3 regions of the Streptomyces durmitorensis genome follow, and region 2 is predicted to be linked to each of the others. Evidence: predicted binding sites of a transcription regulator. Region 2 holds the regulator's gene; each other region holds the start of a gene.
What was found. Region 2 encodes HrcA, which represses chaperone genes, less so after heat shock. Its sites were predicted from a motif close to TTNGCACTCNGNNNNNCNGAGTGCNAA; they were not measured.

Region 1: a site for HrcA is predicted at 3,881-3,907, ahead of groES (co-chaperone GroES). Genes of this name have one in related genera too.
Region 3: a site for HrcA is predicted at 2,054-2,080, ahead of groL (chaperonin GroEL). Genes of this name have one in related genera too.

The regions. Positions count from the first base shown of each region.
Region 1 covers NZ_CP097289.1:4,072,176-4,077,593, forward strand. The annotation lists gene M4V62_RS18060 (MOSC domain-containing protein) at 1-644, shown strand, start outside; gene M4V62_RS18065 (SDR family NAD(P)-dependent oxidoreductase) at 737-1,510, shown strand; gene groL (chaperonin GroEL) at 1,685-3,310, opposite strand; gene groES (co-chaperone GroES) at 3,429-3,737, opposite strand; gene M4V62_RS18080 (polysaccharide deacetylase family protein) at 4,257-5,222, opposite strand; gene M4V62_RS18085 (THUMP-like domain-containing protein) at 5,305-5,418, shown strand, end outside.
Region 2 covers NZ_CP097289.1:6,284,277-6,289,694, reverse strand. The annotation lists gene M4V62_RS28030 (nitronate monooxygenase) at 1-297, opposite strand, end outside; gene dnaJ (molecular chaperone DnaJ) at 469-1,605, opposite strand; gene hrcA (heat-inducible transcriptional repressor HrcA) at 1,606-2,622, opposite strand; gene M4V62_RS28015 (MBL fold metallo-hydrolase) at 2,835-3,578, shown strand; gene M4V62_RS28010 (DUF3097 domain-containing protein) at 3,613-4,437, shown strand; gene hemW (radical SAM family heme chaperone HemW) at 4,741-5,418, opposite strand, start outside.
Region 3 covers NZ_CP097289.1:5,219,013-5,224,430, forward strand. The annotation lists gene thrC (threonine synthase) at 1-914, shown strand, start outside; gene M4V62_RS23490 (MoaD/ThiS family protein) at 1,017-1,292, shown strand; gene M4V62_RS23495 (cold-shock protein) at 1,717-1,920, shown strand; gene groL (chaperonin GroEL) at 2,209-3,834, shown strand; gene M4V62_RS23505 (esterase/lipase family protein) at 3,947-5,170, opposite strand.

The DNA.
Region 1 (5,418 bases), 2.2 Mb from region 2:
AAGCCGTGGAGTACACCGACGCCCCCTCGGGCGGTACCGGCATCGACAAACAGCCCGCCGAAGGGGCCGTACGGGTGGCGGCTCCCGGCGCGAAGGGTGCCGCCGGGAGCGGGGTAGCCGGGGACGAGGTCTGCGACCTGCGGCACCACGGCGGAAACGACCAGGCGGTGTACGCCTACGCGCGCGAGGACCTGGACGAGTGGGAGCGCCTGCTCGGCCACCCGCTGGCGGGCGGCTCCTTCGGCGAGAACCTCACGACGTCCGGCCTCGACGTGAGCGGCGCGAAGATCGGCGAGCGCTGGCGCGTCGGCCCCGATCTGCTCATCGAGGTGACGTCGGCCCGCATTCCCTGTCAGACGTTCCAGGGCCATCTCGGCGAGACGAAGTGGGTCAAGCGCTTCACGCAGCAGGGCGCTCCCGGCGCCTATCTGCGGGTGATCGAACCGGGCGAGATCCGGGGCGGCGACACGATCGAGGTCGTGCACCGGCCGGAGCACGACGTCACCGTCGCCCTCCAGTTCAAAGCCGTCACGACGGAGAGGGAGTTGCTGCCGCGCCTGCTCGCCGCCGGGGACGCGCTGCATCCCGAGGCGATCGAAACGGCTCGGAAGTATGTGGCGAAGTACGGCTCGCAGGCCTCGTAACTGACGTTCGGGACCGGCGACTTGACGAGGCAGCAGGTCAAGGGGCCGGTCCGGGCGACACAGCGGCCTTCGGATCTCACTAGCCTTGGTCCATGACTACGGCTCTGATTACGGGATCGACCGCCGGTATCGGCGCGGCCTTCGCCCGGCGGCTCGCCGGTGACGGCCACAACCTGGTCCTGGTGGCACGGAACACCGAGCGACTGCGGGAACAGGCGACCGAACTGCACGACCGGCACGGCATCGAGGCGGAGGTCCTCACCGCGGACCTCGCGACCGACGACGGTATCGCCGCCGTCGAGAAGCGCCTCGCGGACCGCAGGAACGCGGTCGACCTCCTGGTGAACAACGCCGGGTTCGGCAACAAGGGCCAGTACCTGGAGGTGTCGATCGAGGACGAGTTGACGATGCTGAAGGTGCACTGCGAGGCGGTGCTCCGGCTGACGTCGGCGGCGACGGAGTCGATGCGGGAGCGGGGCCGCGGTGGCGTCGTGAACGTCGCATCGGTGGCGGCGTTCGTGCCGCGCGGGACGTACGGGGCGTCGAAGGCGTGGGTCGTGCAGTTCACGCAGGGCGCGGCGAAGGATCTGGCCGGCTCCGGGGTGCGGCTGATGGCCCTGTGCCCCGGATTCGTACGGACCGAGTTCCACGAGCGCGCCGGGATGGGGACGTCCAACATCCCCAAGTGGATGTGGCTCGACGCGGACAAGCTGGTCGCGGCGGGGCTGTCCGACTTGGCGCGGGGCAAGACCCTCTCCGTCCCGGACCCCAGGTACAAGGCCCTGATGGGCGTGGTGAAGGTGACGCCGAGGGCGCTGCTTGGCGGGGTGACGTCCAGGACGGGCAGGAAGTACGGCCCGCAGTAGAGAGATACGCCCCGCAGGGAGCGCCCCGCAAGGGGCGCGGGGAACTGCGCGAGGACGGACCACGACCCGCGGTCGGCAACGGCGCACAACCCGGCAGACGCGCATCCGAAAACGCCGAGGCCCGGCGCCCCCAAGCGGGGGCACCGGGCCTCGGTTCAGCTCAGCGGCAGCGGGTCAGTGGGAGTGACCGTGGCCGTGGCCCGCGGCGTCGCCCTCGTCGTCGGCCGGCTTCTCGACGACCAGGGTCTCAGTCGTCAGCAGCAGCGAAGCGATAGAGGCGGCGTTCTCGAGCGCAGAGCGCGTCACCTTGACCGGGTCGATGACACCGGCCTTGACCAGGTCGCCGTACTCGCCGGTCGCGGCGTTGAAGCCGAAGCCCTTGTCGAGCTCGGCGACCTTCGAGGTGATGACGTAGCCCTCGAGGCCGGCGTTCTCGGCGATCCAGCGCAGCGGCTCGACGGCGGCGCGGCGGACGACGGCGACACCGGTGGCCTCGTCGCCCTCCTTGCCGAGGTTGCCCTCGAGCACCTTGACGGCGTGCACCAGAGCGGAGCCACCACCGGAGACGATGCCCTCCTCGACCGCGGCGCGGGTCGCGGAGATGGCGTCCTCCAGACGGTGCTTCTTCTCCTTGAGCTCGACCTCGGTCGCGGCGCCGACCTTGATCACGCAGACACCACCGGCGAGCTTCGCCAGGCGCTCCTGCAGCTTCTCGCGGTCCCAGTCCGAGTCCGTGGACTCGATCTCGGCCTTGATCTGGTTGACGCGGCCCGCGACCTCGGAGGCGTCGCCGCCGCCGTCGACGACAGTGGTGTCGTCCTTGGTGACGGTCACGCGGCGCGCGGTGCCGAGCACGTCCAGGCCGACCTGGTCGAGCTTGAGGCCGACCTCTTCGGCGATGACGGTGCCGCCGGTGAGGGTGGCGAGGTCACCGAGCATGGCCTTGCGGCGGTCGCCGAAGCCGGGGGCCTTCACCGCGACGGCGTTGAAGGTGCCACGGATCTTGTTCACGACCAGGGTCGACAGGGCCTCGCCCTCGACGTCCTCGGCGATGATCAGGAGCGGCTTCGAAGCGTTGGTCTGGATGACCTTCTCGAGCAGCGGCAGGAGGTCCTGGATGGAGGAGATCTTGCCCTGGTGGATCAGGATGTACGGGTCGTCGAGGACGGCCTCCATACGCTCCTGGTCGGACACCATGTACGGGGACAGGTAGCCCTTGTCGAAGGCCATGCCCTCGGTGAAGTCGAGCTCCAGGCCGAAGGTGTTGGACTCCTCGACGGTGATGACACCGTCCTTGCCGACCTTGTCCATCGCCTCGGCGATGAGCTCGCCGACCTGCGGGTCCTGGGCGGACAGACCGGCGACGGCCGCGATGTCGGCCTTGTCGTCGATCGGGCGCGCGGTCGAGAGGAGCTCGTCGGACACGGCCTTGACCGCGGCGTCGATGCCCTTCTTCAGGGCGGCCGGGGAGGCGCCGGCGGCTACGTTGCGCAGGCCTTCCTTGACCAGGGCCTGGGCGAGGACCGTCGCGGTGGTGGTGCCGTCACCCGCGATGTCGTTGGTCTTGGTCGCCACCTCCTTGACGAGCTGCGCGCCGAGGTTCTCGTACGGGTCCTCGACCTCGACCTCACGGGCGATGGTGACGCCGTCGTTGGTGATGGTGGGTGCGCCGAACTTCTTGTCGATGACGACGTTGCGGCCGCGGGGGCCGATCGTCACCTTGACCGTGTCGGCAAGCTTGTTGACGCCGCGCTCGAGGGCGCGACGGGCGTCCTCGTCGAACTTCAGGATCTTCGCCATGGGAGCGGTTCAGCCCTCTCGAAACTCGGGTTTAACGAGCTGCGCCCCTCGCCGCCCGGCAATCAGCGGGGTGACCAGGGGCGCAGCTCAAAAAAGTAAATCTGGTGAAGCAGGTGAATTACTTCTCGACGATCGCGAGCACGTCGCGAGCCGAGAGGACGAGGTACTCGTCGCCGTTGTACTTCACCTCGGTGCCGCCGTACTTGCTGTACAGAACGACGTCGCCGACCTTGACGTCGAGCGGCAGGCGCTCGCCGTTCTCGAAGCGCCCCGGGCCCACGGCGAGGACAGCACCCTCCTGGGGCTTCTCCTTCGCGGTGTCCGGAATGACCAGGCCGGAGGCCGTGGTCTGCTCGGCGTCGAGCGGCTGGACCACAATGCGGTCCTCGAGCGGCTTAATGGCAACCTTGGAGCTGGCGGTCGTCACGATCCGGTCTCCCCCTTCGGAGATCTACGGGGTTAACAGTCTGGGGTGGCGACCAGGTGGATCCGTCGTCGCGGGTGCCGGACCTGCCCGTCGCTGTTGGCACTCTCCAGTGGTGAGTGCCAAGGCCGAGACTAGGACGACGATTAGCACTCGGTCAAGCGGACTGCTAATTCGCCTGGCGGCTGGCTCAGCGGGGCGAGGCGTCATCCCGCGGTGCGGGCGGGGTCTCGCCCGTGTCCGGGCAACGCTTCTCATGGTCAGGGAGTTCCTTGCCCGAAGCTGGGATCTGCCCTGTTTTTGGTGGCCCTGCAGGTGGGGCTGTGCCCACCCGTTCCGCCGTGCGGAACGCCTGCCCACAGCGGTCGTCCATCGGCTTTCGCTTCGGGACCTTTTCCGCCGCCTTCCTCCCCAACCGCTCGATCGGGTCCACCGACTGCGCGCACCCCGTGAGCAGCGCGGGCGCGAGCACGCCCGCCGCGAGGGCCGCGGCGAAGTAGCGGTGCGCCCGCGCCCGCCCCGTCACAGGTAGTCCTCCAGCCTGGCCACCGCGTACCCCTTGTCGGTGACGGTCTTCATGACCTTGCGGACCATGTCCGGCATCGTGCCCTTCCAGTCCTCGCGCCCCCGGAAGTGCGTGAGGATGATGTCGCCGGGGTGCAGGTCCTTGTCCCACTCGCGCCAGTCCATGCGGTGGGGGAAGGCCTCGGAGGCCCACAGCGGGACCGCCTTGATGCCGCAGGACTTGGCGGCGCGCAGCGAATCCACGTTGTAGTTGCCGTACGGCGGGCGGAAGAGCTCGGGCCGCTTGCCGTAGCGCTTGTGGATGACGTTTTGCATGCCGCAGATCTCGCGGCGCTGACCCTCGTACGAAAGCCCCGGCAGGTAGCGGTGGTTGAGGGTGTGGTTGTTCAGCGCGACCCCGCGGGACTGCATCTTCTTGAAGTAGCCGTAGTCCTCCTTGACCAGGTAGTCGCTGAGGAACGCGGTGTACGGGATCTTCAGGTCGCTCATCATCTTGAGCAGCGCCGGGTCCTTCTCGGCGCCGTCGTCGATGGTCAGGAAGACGATCTTCTTCTTGGTCGGGATGGTCGTGAAGACGGGCGGCAGCCCCGCCTGCCCCTTGACCTCGAATCCCTTGCGGGTGGTGATCTTCGGCTTCACGGCCGGGGCGGCCGGCGCGGTCAGCGGGGTCTTCGCCAGGCCCCAGCGCTTCGCGGCGGCGGCGCGGGCGACCTGGGCGACGCGGAGTTTCTGGGCGTAGGAGTCGAGGGCGCGGGCGGGCGGCGCGTCCAGGCGCTGCTGACCGGGGGCGGGATTCGCCCCGCCGTCGGCGCCCGACGCACAGCCGGAGGCGATCGCGGCGACGGTGAGCACGGCCGCCCCGGCCCGTACCCGGCCCCTGACCCGGGCCGGGACCCGGGCCGGGACAGGCCTCCGCGCCTTCCGTCTCGCCCTGAATTTGTCGTTTTGTCGTACTAGTTGCATGGCGCCGGATCTTTGCAGCTCAAAGCCCTGCTGACGGGCCGACACCGCCGCCGGGCGCGCACCATCCACCGACTGGCCCACAATGGGCCGGGTGAACGACCTCGACCGCGACTCGACCGCCCTGACCTCCTTCTCCGCGCTGCTCACCGCCGAAGGCCGGGCCCTGCTCGATCTCGACGAGGTGCGCGAAGCCGAT
Region 2 (5,418 bases):
CTGCGTCTCGTACCAGGCGGCCTCACCGGCGAGCTGGTTGCGGTAGACGTCGACGGCGGCGGCATCGGCGTACTCGGGCTGCGGCATGAAGAGATTCACGCCGAACGGTCGGCTCGTGAGCCCCCGCAACTGTTTGATCTCCTGGTACATCCCGTCGGCGGTTTTGTACCCGGCGGCGAGATATCCGAGCCCCCCGGCCTCAGAAACGGCCGCGGCGAGCTGGGGGCACGAAGCGCCGCCCGCCATGGGGGCCTGCACGATCGGGAGGCGGCAAAGATCGGTCAGTGCGGAGGACATAACCGCATCGTGCCACGACCTTTGCGACCGACCGAATCGCGCCCCACGAGGGCCCCGTAAGGGGCGCGGGGAACGGCGCGAGCAACCAGAGACAGCCCGCGGACGAAGACGGCAAAGTGCCCCCGGCAGCGCGTATCCGCTGCCGGGGGCACCAAGCCACTGCTCAAGGCGCTACCGCCCGTTGAACGCATCCTTGAGGCGCGAGAACAGACCCTGCTGCCCCGGCTGGAACTGCCCCGTGGGCCGCTCCTCGCCGCGCAGCTGCGCCAGCTCCCGCAGGACCCGCTCCTGCTCCGCGTCCAGCTTGCTCGGCGTGAGGACCTCGACGTGCACGATGAGGTCGCCTCGCCCGCCGCCCCGCAGGTGCGTGATGCCCCTGCCGTGCAGCGGCACCGACTGTCCCGACTGCGTGCCGGGCCGGATGTCGACCTCCTCCAGGCCGTCCAGCGTCTCAAGGGGCACCTTGGTGCCCAGCGCCGCGGCCGTCATCGGGATGGTGACCGTGCAGTGCAGATCGTCCCCGCGCCGCTGGAACACGGCGTGCGGCAGCTCGTGGATCTCCACGTACAGGTCGCCGGCGGGGCCGCCGCCGGGGCCGACCTCGCCCTCGCCCGCGAGCTGGATCCGCGTGCCGTTGTCGACACCGGCGGGGATCTTCACGGTGAGCGTCCGCCGCGACCGGATGCGGCCGTCGCCGGCGCACTCGGGGCACGGGGTGGGCACGACCGTGCCGAAGCCCTGGCACTGCGGGCACGGCCGGGAGGTCATGACCTGGCCGAGGAAGGACCGCGTGACCTGCGACACCTCGCCGCGACCGCGGCACATGTCACACGTTTGAGCGGATGTCCCCGGGGCGGCACCTTCACCGCTGCAGGTCGTACAGACGACCGCCGTGTCGACCTGGATGTCCTTGGTGGTCCCGAAGGCCGCCTCGTCCAGGTCGATCTCGAGCCGGATCATGGCGTCCTGGCCACGGCGCGTGCGCGACCGGGGGCCACGCTGCGACGCCGTCCCGAAGAACGCGTCCATGATGTCCGAGAAGTTGCCGAAGCCACCGGCCCCGAAACCGCCCGCACCGCCGCCGCCCGCCTGGGACAGCGGGTCGCCGCCGAGGTCGTAGACCTGCTTCTTCTGCGGGTCGGACAACACCTCGTACGCGGCGTTGATCTCCTTGAAGCGCTCCTGAGTCTTCGGGTCCGGATTCACGTCCGGGTGAAGCTCACGGGCCAGCCTTCGGAAGGCCTTCTTGATTTCGTCCTGGGAAGCGTCGCGGCGCACGCCTAGTACGGCGTAGTAGTCCGTGGCCACTTACGACTCCGCCAGGATCTGTCCGACGTAACGTGCCACTGCGCGTACTGCTCCCATCGTTCCCGGATAGTCCATGCGGGTCGGGCCGACCACGCCGAGTTTGGCTACTGCCTCGCTGCCCGAACCGTAGCCGACGGAGACCACGGACGTGGAGCTGAGTCCCTCATGGGCGTTCTCGTGACCGATCCGTACGGTCATGCCCGAATCTGTGGCCTCGCCAAGCAACTTGAGCAGGACGACCTGCTCCTCAAGAGCCTCCAGGACGGGCCTGATGGTGAGGGGAAAGTCATGTCCGAAGCGGGTGAGATTGGCCGTTCCGCCGATCATCAGCCGCTCTTCGGTCTCCTCGACGAGGGTTTCGAGGAGGGTGGAGAGCACCGTCGCCACCGTGCCCCGGTCCTCCGCGTCGAAGGACTCCGTCATGTCCTGCACCAGCTGCGGCACGTCCGCGAAGCGGCGGCCCGCGACCCGGCTGTTGAGCCGCGCCCGCAGGTCCGCCAGCGAGGTCTCGCCGAACGGGGCGGGGCAGTCGATCATGCGCTGCTCGACCCGGCCCGTGTCCGTGATCAGGACGAGCATCAGGCGGGCCGGAGCAAGGGAGAGCAGCTCCACGTGCCGCACCGTCGACCGCGTGAGGGACGGATACTGCACGACCGCGACCTGCCGGGTCAGCTGCGCGAGCAGCCGCACCGTGCGCGCCACGACGTCGTCGAGGTCCACGGCGCCGTCGAGGAAGTTCTGGATGGCCCTGCGCTCCGGCGCCGCCATCGGCTTGACGCCCGCGAGCCGGTCGACGAAGAGGCGGTACCCCTTGTCCGTCGGGATGCGCCCCGCACTCGTATGAGGCTGGGCGATGAACCCTTCCTCCTCCAGTGCCGCCATGTCGTTGCGGACCGTGGCCGGTGAGACCCCGAGGCTGTGCCGCTCGGTGAGCGCCTTGGAGCCGACGGGCTCCTCGGTGCCGACATAGTCGTGGACGATGGCGCGCAGCACCTCGAGCCTGCGTTCATTGAGCATCCGCGCACACCTCCACCTTTTGCTTCACCTTTTGCCCTGAATCCTGCCTGCCCTGATGTCTCGCCTGGCACTCACCTGGGGCGAGTGCCAGCCTTCACCGGGCCCAGTGTACGGCCGCGAGGTACGACCCCGGCAAGGGCCGGACCACCTGTGTCGGTCCGAGGGGTGGGGCAGCGGCTGCCAAGCCGCCCGTGCGGGGCTAGCGTCGGCGTATGGACGTGGCACTGGCTTGGGACGAGGCGGGGTGGGAGCGGCTCGCGCCGCATGTGGGGCGGCGGCGGCTGCCGGTGTGGGACTGCACGGCGGGCCTCGTCGTCGGCGGCGATTCGGCGCTGATGATCGAGGCGGGGGCGACCCTGCGCGAGGGGGCCCAGCTGCGCACCCAGGCGCGCGGCATCCTCGGCGGTGCCCGCCGGGTCACCCACCTCGCCCTGACGCACCCGCACTTCGACCACGTCCTGGGCGCCGCGGCGTTCGCGGGCGTGGAGGTGTACGGCGCGGTCGGCATCGACACGCTCCTCACGAAGGGCCGCGACGAGCTGCGCGCATCGGCCGTCCGGCACGGGGTCGCCGCGGACGCCGCGGCGGAGGCCGCCGACCTGCTCGTCCGCCCGCACCACCTGGTGTGCGGGGAGTGGACGCTCGACCTGGGCGGCGGGGTGCAGGTCCTGCTCGCCAACGTCGGTCCCGGCCACTCGGGCCACGACCTGGCGGTCCTGGTCCCCGGCACGGACGGCTCTCCGGAGATCGTGTTCTGCGGCGACCTGGTCGAGGAGTCGGACGAACCGCAGGCGGGGGCGGACGCGGTCCCGAAGCGCTGGCCGGCGGCGCTCGACCGGCTCCTCTCCCTGGGCGGGGAGGACGCGTTGTACGTGCCGGGGCACGGAGCGGTGGTCGACGCGGCATTTGTCCGTGCGCAACGCGCCACACTGGCGGCCCGCTTCGGCGTGTCGTAGCCGGTCGTACGCCGTTTCTCCTATCGTCGTGCGAATGCGCCAGTACTCCGCAGACCTCACCCCGCCGTGGAAGAAGCCGAAGTCCGTGCCGGAGGTCGCCGCGGAGGCCGACCTCGTGGTGGAGGAGCTCGGCACCGGCTTCTGCGGGGCGGTGATCCGCTGCGAGAAGACGGCGGAGGGTCCGACGGTGACCCTGGAGGACCGCTTCGGCAAGCACCGCGTCTTCCCGATGACTCCCGGGGGCTTCGCCCTGGAGGGCCGGACGGTCACACTGGTCCGCCCGTCGGCAGCGTCTCCTCTTGTACGTCCCACACGAACCGCCTCTGGTTCGGTGGCCGTGCCGGGGGCGCGGGCCCGGGTCGCCCGTGCGGGGCGGATCTACGTCGAGGGGCGGCACGACGCGGAGCTCGTCGAGCGGGTGTGGGGCGACGACCTGCGGATCGAGGGCGTGGTCGTCGAGTATCTGGAGGGCATCGACGACCTCCCGGCGATCGTCGCTGACTTCTCCCCCGGCCCCGACGCGCGGCTCGGCGTCCTGGTGGACCACTTGGTGCCCGGCTCCAAGGAGTCGAGGATCGCGGCGCAGGTGAGTTCGCCGTCGGCGCTGGTGGTGGGGCACCCCTACATCGACGTGTGGGAGGCGGTGAAGCCGTCGTCGGTGGGCATCGAGGCGTGGCCCCGCGTCCCACGGGGCCAGGACTGGAAGACGGGCGTCTGCGAGGCGCTGGGCTGGCCCCTGAACACGGGCGCCGCGTGGCAACGGATCCTGGGCTCGGTGCGGAGCTACCGGGATCTTGAGCCGGCGCTGCTGGGCCGCGTGGAGGAACTGATCGACTTCGTCACGGCACCCGAGTCCTAGCCCGCCGTAACTGGCCGTGGGCCCTGATCCCGTGCTACACCGCCGCTGCGCGGCGGATCTTTCCCGCCCACCCACCCGATTGCCCCGCGGTTGCTCGTCGCCCGTCCGGCGCGCCCGAGTCCTAGACCGCCCACCCGATTGCCCCGCGGCTGCCCACCCAGGCCTGCCGGGGATATCCAGCCCGTCCGGCGATTGAGGACGAACTCGGCGGAGCCGGTGATGACGGTGCGCCCGAGCCCGGCGAAGCCGGAAGTTTCGGGAAGGGGCGGGGTTGGGGAAAGTCCCGCAGGGCCCGCCCGAACCTCAGTCCACCAGGTCCCGCACGACCGCATCCGCCAGCAACCGCCCCCGCAGTGTCAACACCGCTCGCCCCTCCTCGTAGGGCCCACCCTCAAGCAGCCCCTCCTCCAACGCCCGGCGCGAAGCCGCGAGCCCCGCGGGCCGGAGCAAGCTCAACGGACACCCCTCAAGCAGCCGCAGCTCAAGCAGGATCCGCTCCACCCGCCGATCCTCCGCGGCCAGCACCTCCCGCCCGGCCCCAGGCGAGCGCCCAGCACCCAGCGCCCCCGCGTACGCCCCGGGATGCTTGACGTTCCACCACCGCACGCCCCCCACATGGCTGTGGGCCCCCGGCCCGGCCCCCCACCAGTCGGCCCCCCGCCAGTACAGCTCGTTGTGCAGGCACCGCCCGGCCTCGGACGTGGCCCAGTTGGACACCTCGTACCAGGAGAATCCCGCCCCCCCGAGCACCTCGTCCGCGATCAGATACCGGTCCGCGTGCACGTCGTCGTCCGTCATCGGCACCTCGCCGCGCCGGATCCGCCGCGCCAGCTGCGTGCCCTCCTCGACGATCAGCGCGTAGGCGCTGACGTGGTCGGGCCCGGCGCCGATCGCCGCGTCCAGGGTGGCCCGCCAGTCGTCGTCGCTCTCGCCCGGCGTGCCGTAGATGAGGTCCAGGTTGACGTGGTCGAAGCCCGCGGC
Region 3 (5,418 bases), 1.1 Mb from region 2:
TCAAGGACCGTGTCGTGGCGCAGGCCATCGAGGCGGCGCGCGCGTTCGGCTTCACCACCCTCTCCTGCTCCTCCACCGGCAACCTCGCCGGCGCCGTCGGTGCCGCCGCGGCACGCGCCGGCTTCCGCTCCTGCGTGTTCATCCCGCACGACCTGGAGCAGGGCAAGGTCGTCATGGCCGCGGTCTACGGCGGCGAGCTCGTCGGCATCGAGGGCAACTACGACGACGTGAACCGCTTCTGCTCCGAGCTCATCGGCGACCCGCTGGGCGAGGGCTGGGGCTTCGTGAACGTGAACCTGCGGCCGTACTACGGCGAGGGCTCCAAGACCCTCGCGTACGAGATCTGCGAGCAGCTGGGGTGGGTCCTTCCCGACCAGCTGGTGATCCCGATCGCCTCGGGCTCGCAGCTCACGAAGATCGACAAGGGGCTCAAGGAGCTCATCGCGCTCGGCCTCGTCGAGGACAAGCCGTACAAGATCTTCGGCGCGCAGGCCGAGGGCTGCTCGCCGGTGTCGACCGCCTTCAAGGCCGGGCACGACGTCGTCCGGCCGCAGAAGCCGGACACCATCGCCAAGTCGCTCGCCATCGGCAACCCCGCCGACGGGCCGTACGTCCTGGACATCGCGCGTCGCACGGGCGGTGCGGTGGAGGACGTGAACGACGAGCAGGTCGTCGATGCGATCAAGCTGCTCGCCCGGACCGAGGGGATCTTCGCGGAGACCGCCGGTGGTGTGACGGTCGGCGTCACGAAGAAGCTGATCGAGGCGGGCCTCATCGATCCCTCCCTGACCACGGTGGTCCTGAACACCGGTGATGGCCTCAAAACGCTTGACGCTGTCGCTGAGACTTCGCAGGCCACCGCTACCATCCGGCCCAGCCTTGACGCGTTCCGCGCCGCCGGGCTCGCCGACTAGCCGCCGTAGGGCCTGACCGCCGTCGTCGACGGCGGTCGTGGTCCGTCCTCGCGCAGTTCCCCGCGCCCCTGAAGGGGCCCCACACACCCCGAGGTGAAATCAATGAGCGTCAAGGTTCGCATCCCCACCATTCTTCGCACCTACACCGGCGGTCAGTCCGAGGTCGCCGCAGAGGGGGCGACCCTCTCCGAGGTCATCGCCGACCTGGAGGCCAAGCACGCCGGTATCGCGGCCCGTGTCCTGGACGACCAGGGCAAGCTGCGGCGCTTCGTGAACGTGTACGTGAACGACGACGACGTCCGTTTCGAGCAGGGCCTTCAGACCGCGACGCCGGACGGCGCGGGGGTCTCGATCATTCCCGCCGTCGCCGGTGGTTGATCCTTTAAAGAAACACCCTGCGTAATCTTCATTGCCCCCTCCGCGAGAGAAGCGGAGGGGGCAATTCCATGTGGTTGAGCGCGGTACAGTTGGGAAGCGAGCTTCCCCGTTTGTGCCGAGCGCATATACGAAGTCGCCCCGAGGGCGACAAGAAGTAGCCAAAGTGCACTGCCCATTTGCCCTTCTCGTGGCATTTGTCTGGCCCGACTTGCCCTGAACTCCGGTAAATCCTCCGCATATTTCCGATCAGGCGTGCCCAGAATTCTCGTCCGATTGACCTGTTGCAGAGGGCAGTTGGACAGATACATTCAGCCGCGGTCGACGCGTTCCGGCGCACGCCTCCACAACCCATTGGGGGGGTGAGGTCTGACCCGGGTCCGCGAAGTGCGGGTCCGTGCAAGGGCCAGTAATAGGGGAGTTAGGCATGGCTCAGGGCACCGTCAAGTGGTTCAACGCGGAGAAGGGGTACGGCTTCATCGCGGTCGACGGTGGTGCGGATGTTTTCGTCCACTACAGCGCGATTCAGATGGACGGCTACCGCACCCTTGAAGAAGGTCAGCGAGTTGAGTTCGAGATCTCGCAGGGCCAGAAGGGTCCGCAGGCGGACATGGTCAAGCTCGCCGTCTGATCTCGGCGCGATCGGCCAGCGACTTAGCGAGTGACGAAGGGCCCGTATCCCCACAGGGGGTGCGGGCCCCTCGTACGTCTGGGATCCGTGAGAGGCGCTTGCACTCGCAGGGGTCGAGTGCTAATCATTGGGCTTAGCACTCTCCGAGTGAGAGTGACAGAACTTGGATCGGGTCGGTGAGGCCCGCAGGCCGGGTGGGGCAAGGAACCACAAGGCTTGCAGGCCGTCCGTCGCGGGCGCTGGCGCGATCCGGAAGCATGCCACCCCTGTCCGGGAGGACCACTTCACATGGCCAAGATCATCGCGTTCGACGAGGAGGCACGGCGCGGCCTCGAGCGCGGCATGAACCAGCTCGCCGACGCCGTCAAGGTGACCCTGGGCCCCAAGGGTCGCAACGTCGTCCTCGAGAAGAAGTGGGGTGCCCCCACGATCACCAACGATGGTGTTTCCATCGCCAAGGAGATCGAGCTCGAGGACCCGTACGAGAAGATCGGCGCCGAGCTGGTCAAGGAGGTCGCGAAGAAGACGGACGACGTCGCCGGTGACGGCACGACGACCGCGACCGTCCTGGCGCAGGCGCTGGTCCGCGAGGGCCTGCGCAACGTAGCCGCCGGTGCCAACCCGATGGCCCTCAAGCGTGGCATCGAGAAGGCCGTCGAGGCCGTCTCGGGCGCCCTGCTCGAGCAGGCCAAGGACGTGGAGACCAAGGAGCAGATCGCTTCGACCGCCTCCATCTCCGCCGCCGACACCCAGATCGGCGAGCTCATCGCCGAGGCGATGGACAAGGTCGGCAAGGAAGGCGTCATCACCGTCGAGGAGTCGCAGACCTTCGGTCTTGAGCTTGAGCTCACCGAGGGCATGCGCTTCGACAAGGGCTACATCTCGGCGTACTTCGCCACCGACATGGAGCGTATGGAGGCGTCGCTCGACGACCCGTACATCCTGATCGTCAACTCGAAGATCTCGAACGTGAAGGACCTCCTTCCGCTCCTCGAGAAGGTCATGCAGTCCGGCAAGCCGCTGCTGATCATCGCCGAGGACGTCGAGGGCGAGGCCCTGTCGACCCTGGTCGTCAACAAGATCCGTGGCACCTTCAAGTCCGTCGCCGTCAAGGCCCCGGGCTTCGGTGACCGCCGCAAGGCCATGCTCGGCGACATCGCCATCCTCACCGGTGGCACCGTCATCTCCGAGGAAGTCGGCCTCAAGCTGGAGAACGCGGGCCTCGACCTCCTGGGCCGCGCCCGCAAGGTCGTCATCACCAAGGACGAGACCACGATCGTCGACGGCTCCGGTGAGAGCGACCAGGTCCAGGGTCGCGTCAACCAGATCCGCGCCGAGATCGAGAACTCGGACAGCGACTACGACCGCGAGAAGCTGCAGGAGCGCCTGGCGAAGCTCGCCGGCGGTGTTGCGGTCATCAAGGCCGGTGCCGCGACCGAGGTCGAGCTCAAGGAGCGCAAGCACCGCATCGAGGACGCCGTTCGCAACGCGAAGGCCGCCGTCGAAGAGGGCATCGTCGCCGGTGGTGGCGTGGCCCTCATCCAGGCCGCCGCTGTCTTCGAGAAGCTTGAGCTCGAGGGCGACGAGGCCACGGGTGCCGCCGCTGTGAAGCTGGCCCTGGAGGCCCCGCTGAAGCAGATCGCGGTCAACGCCGGCCTTGAGGGTGGCGTCATCGTCGAGAAGGTCCGCAACCTTCCCATCGGCCACGGCCTGAACGCCGCGACCGGTGAGTACGTCGACATGATCGCCGAGGGCATCCTCGACCCGGCGAAGGTCACGCGCTCTGCCCTGCAGAACGCCGCGTCCATCGCCGCACTGTTCCTCACCACCGAGGCCGTCATCGCCGACAAGCCGGAGAAGGCGGGCGCTGCCCCGGCCGGCGGCGGCATGCCGGGCGGTGACATGGACTTCTGATCCGCCTCTGGCTGATCAGCGGTTCATCGCTCCACGCGAACCGAGGGCGGCACTCCTTCTCACGAAGGGGTGCCGCCCTCGGGCGTTTTCCGGGAGCCGGGAGCGGTGCGGGCTACGGCAGGCGGTCCAGGATCCAGGTGCAGAGTTCTTCCGTGACCAGGGTGTGGCCCTCGTTCTGGGAGGCGCAGAGGTACTCGTCCAGTTCGCTGTCCTCGGAGTCCGCGACCGGGTCGTACAGCTTGCTGTGGTCGTCGATCTCGCGCAGGGCGATGGCGCTGACCGACGGGACGAAGCAGTGCTCGCGGATCTCCGCCTCCGAGCCGAGGCCGATGAGCGCCGGGATCTTGTCGAGCTCGTCGGCCAGGATGCCGAAGCCCTCCAGGGTGCCGCCGGGTGCGCCGTCGATCTCGGGCAGGGCCGAGGTGTGGATCTTCGGCTTGCGCAGGGTCACCACCCGTAGCTGGGCGATCAGTTGGTCCACCCCGGCGGACTGGGTGTAGAGGTTGGTGCCCGTGATGGCCAGGCCCTTGCCGCGGAAGGCCCGCTCACCCGCCGGGACGCCGTTGCTCTCGCCGGTGCGCACGCCGTTGGCCACGCCGATCTTGTGCGGGTGCCGCGGCCAGCTGCCGACCCGCTCCAGCTCCGCGAGGAACTCGGTGCGCTCCTTGTCGGTCTCCGGGGTGTCGTCCCACTCCGCGATGTGCTGCCACAGCAGCTGCCGCGCCGCCGTGCTGTTCATCTGCGTCGAGAACGAGTCGTTCAGGCGCCGGATGTAGTGCGCGAAGGCCTGGAGCGCGAGGGGGATCCAGGCGCCCCGGTGCGGGCTGTCGTAGGAGAAGTACAGCGTCGTCTCGTGCTCGTCGCCGTCGTGCTCCATCTTCGCAAGGGCGTACCGCGCGACGAGGCCGCCCATGCTGAAGCCGCCGACCGTCAGCCGGTGTTCGCCCGTGCGCCGCCGGATCGCCTCCTGGATCGCGGCCTTGGCCACCACCGCGTTGTCCAGGATCGAGGCACTGCGCTCGTCGAAGCCGACCAGGATGACGTCCCTCTCGCGGGCCCGCAGTTCGCTGATGAACGCGTACGGGCCGCGCTCCAGGGTCTCCCAGGAGAAGTCGAGGTCGCTGGGCCCGATGTTGAAGCCGTCGGCGAGGATCACCGGGCGGCGCAGGCCCTGCTCGGCATCCGCGAGATACACCCACGCGGTGCCGCCCGGCAGCTCCCAGGTCTGGTCGGGCTCCGGCGCGGCTGAGGGGGCTTCCCTGGGGCCCGGCGCCAGGGTGATCGGGGGGTGGGCGCGCAAGGCCTCGGCGATCTGCTGTTCGTTGGGCTCGGTCATGAGGGTCCCCTCCGGGGGTGCGACTCCGACTTCGATGACATGCACTCCGATGACGTTCGGTGTCATCTTCGATACGTCGGGTAGCAGCCGGTAGGTGGTCCCGGCTTTCCACTCGGGGAGCGGGGGCCTTTCGGACAGGGGTGTGTTGGCCGGTTCGTCCGGTGACCATCGCCTTCCGGGGCATGCGTGTTCCGGAGGTGGGCCCCCGACCGGCGAGGGCCCGGACGGGGGCCTACGAGGGCGGGGCC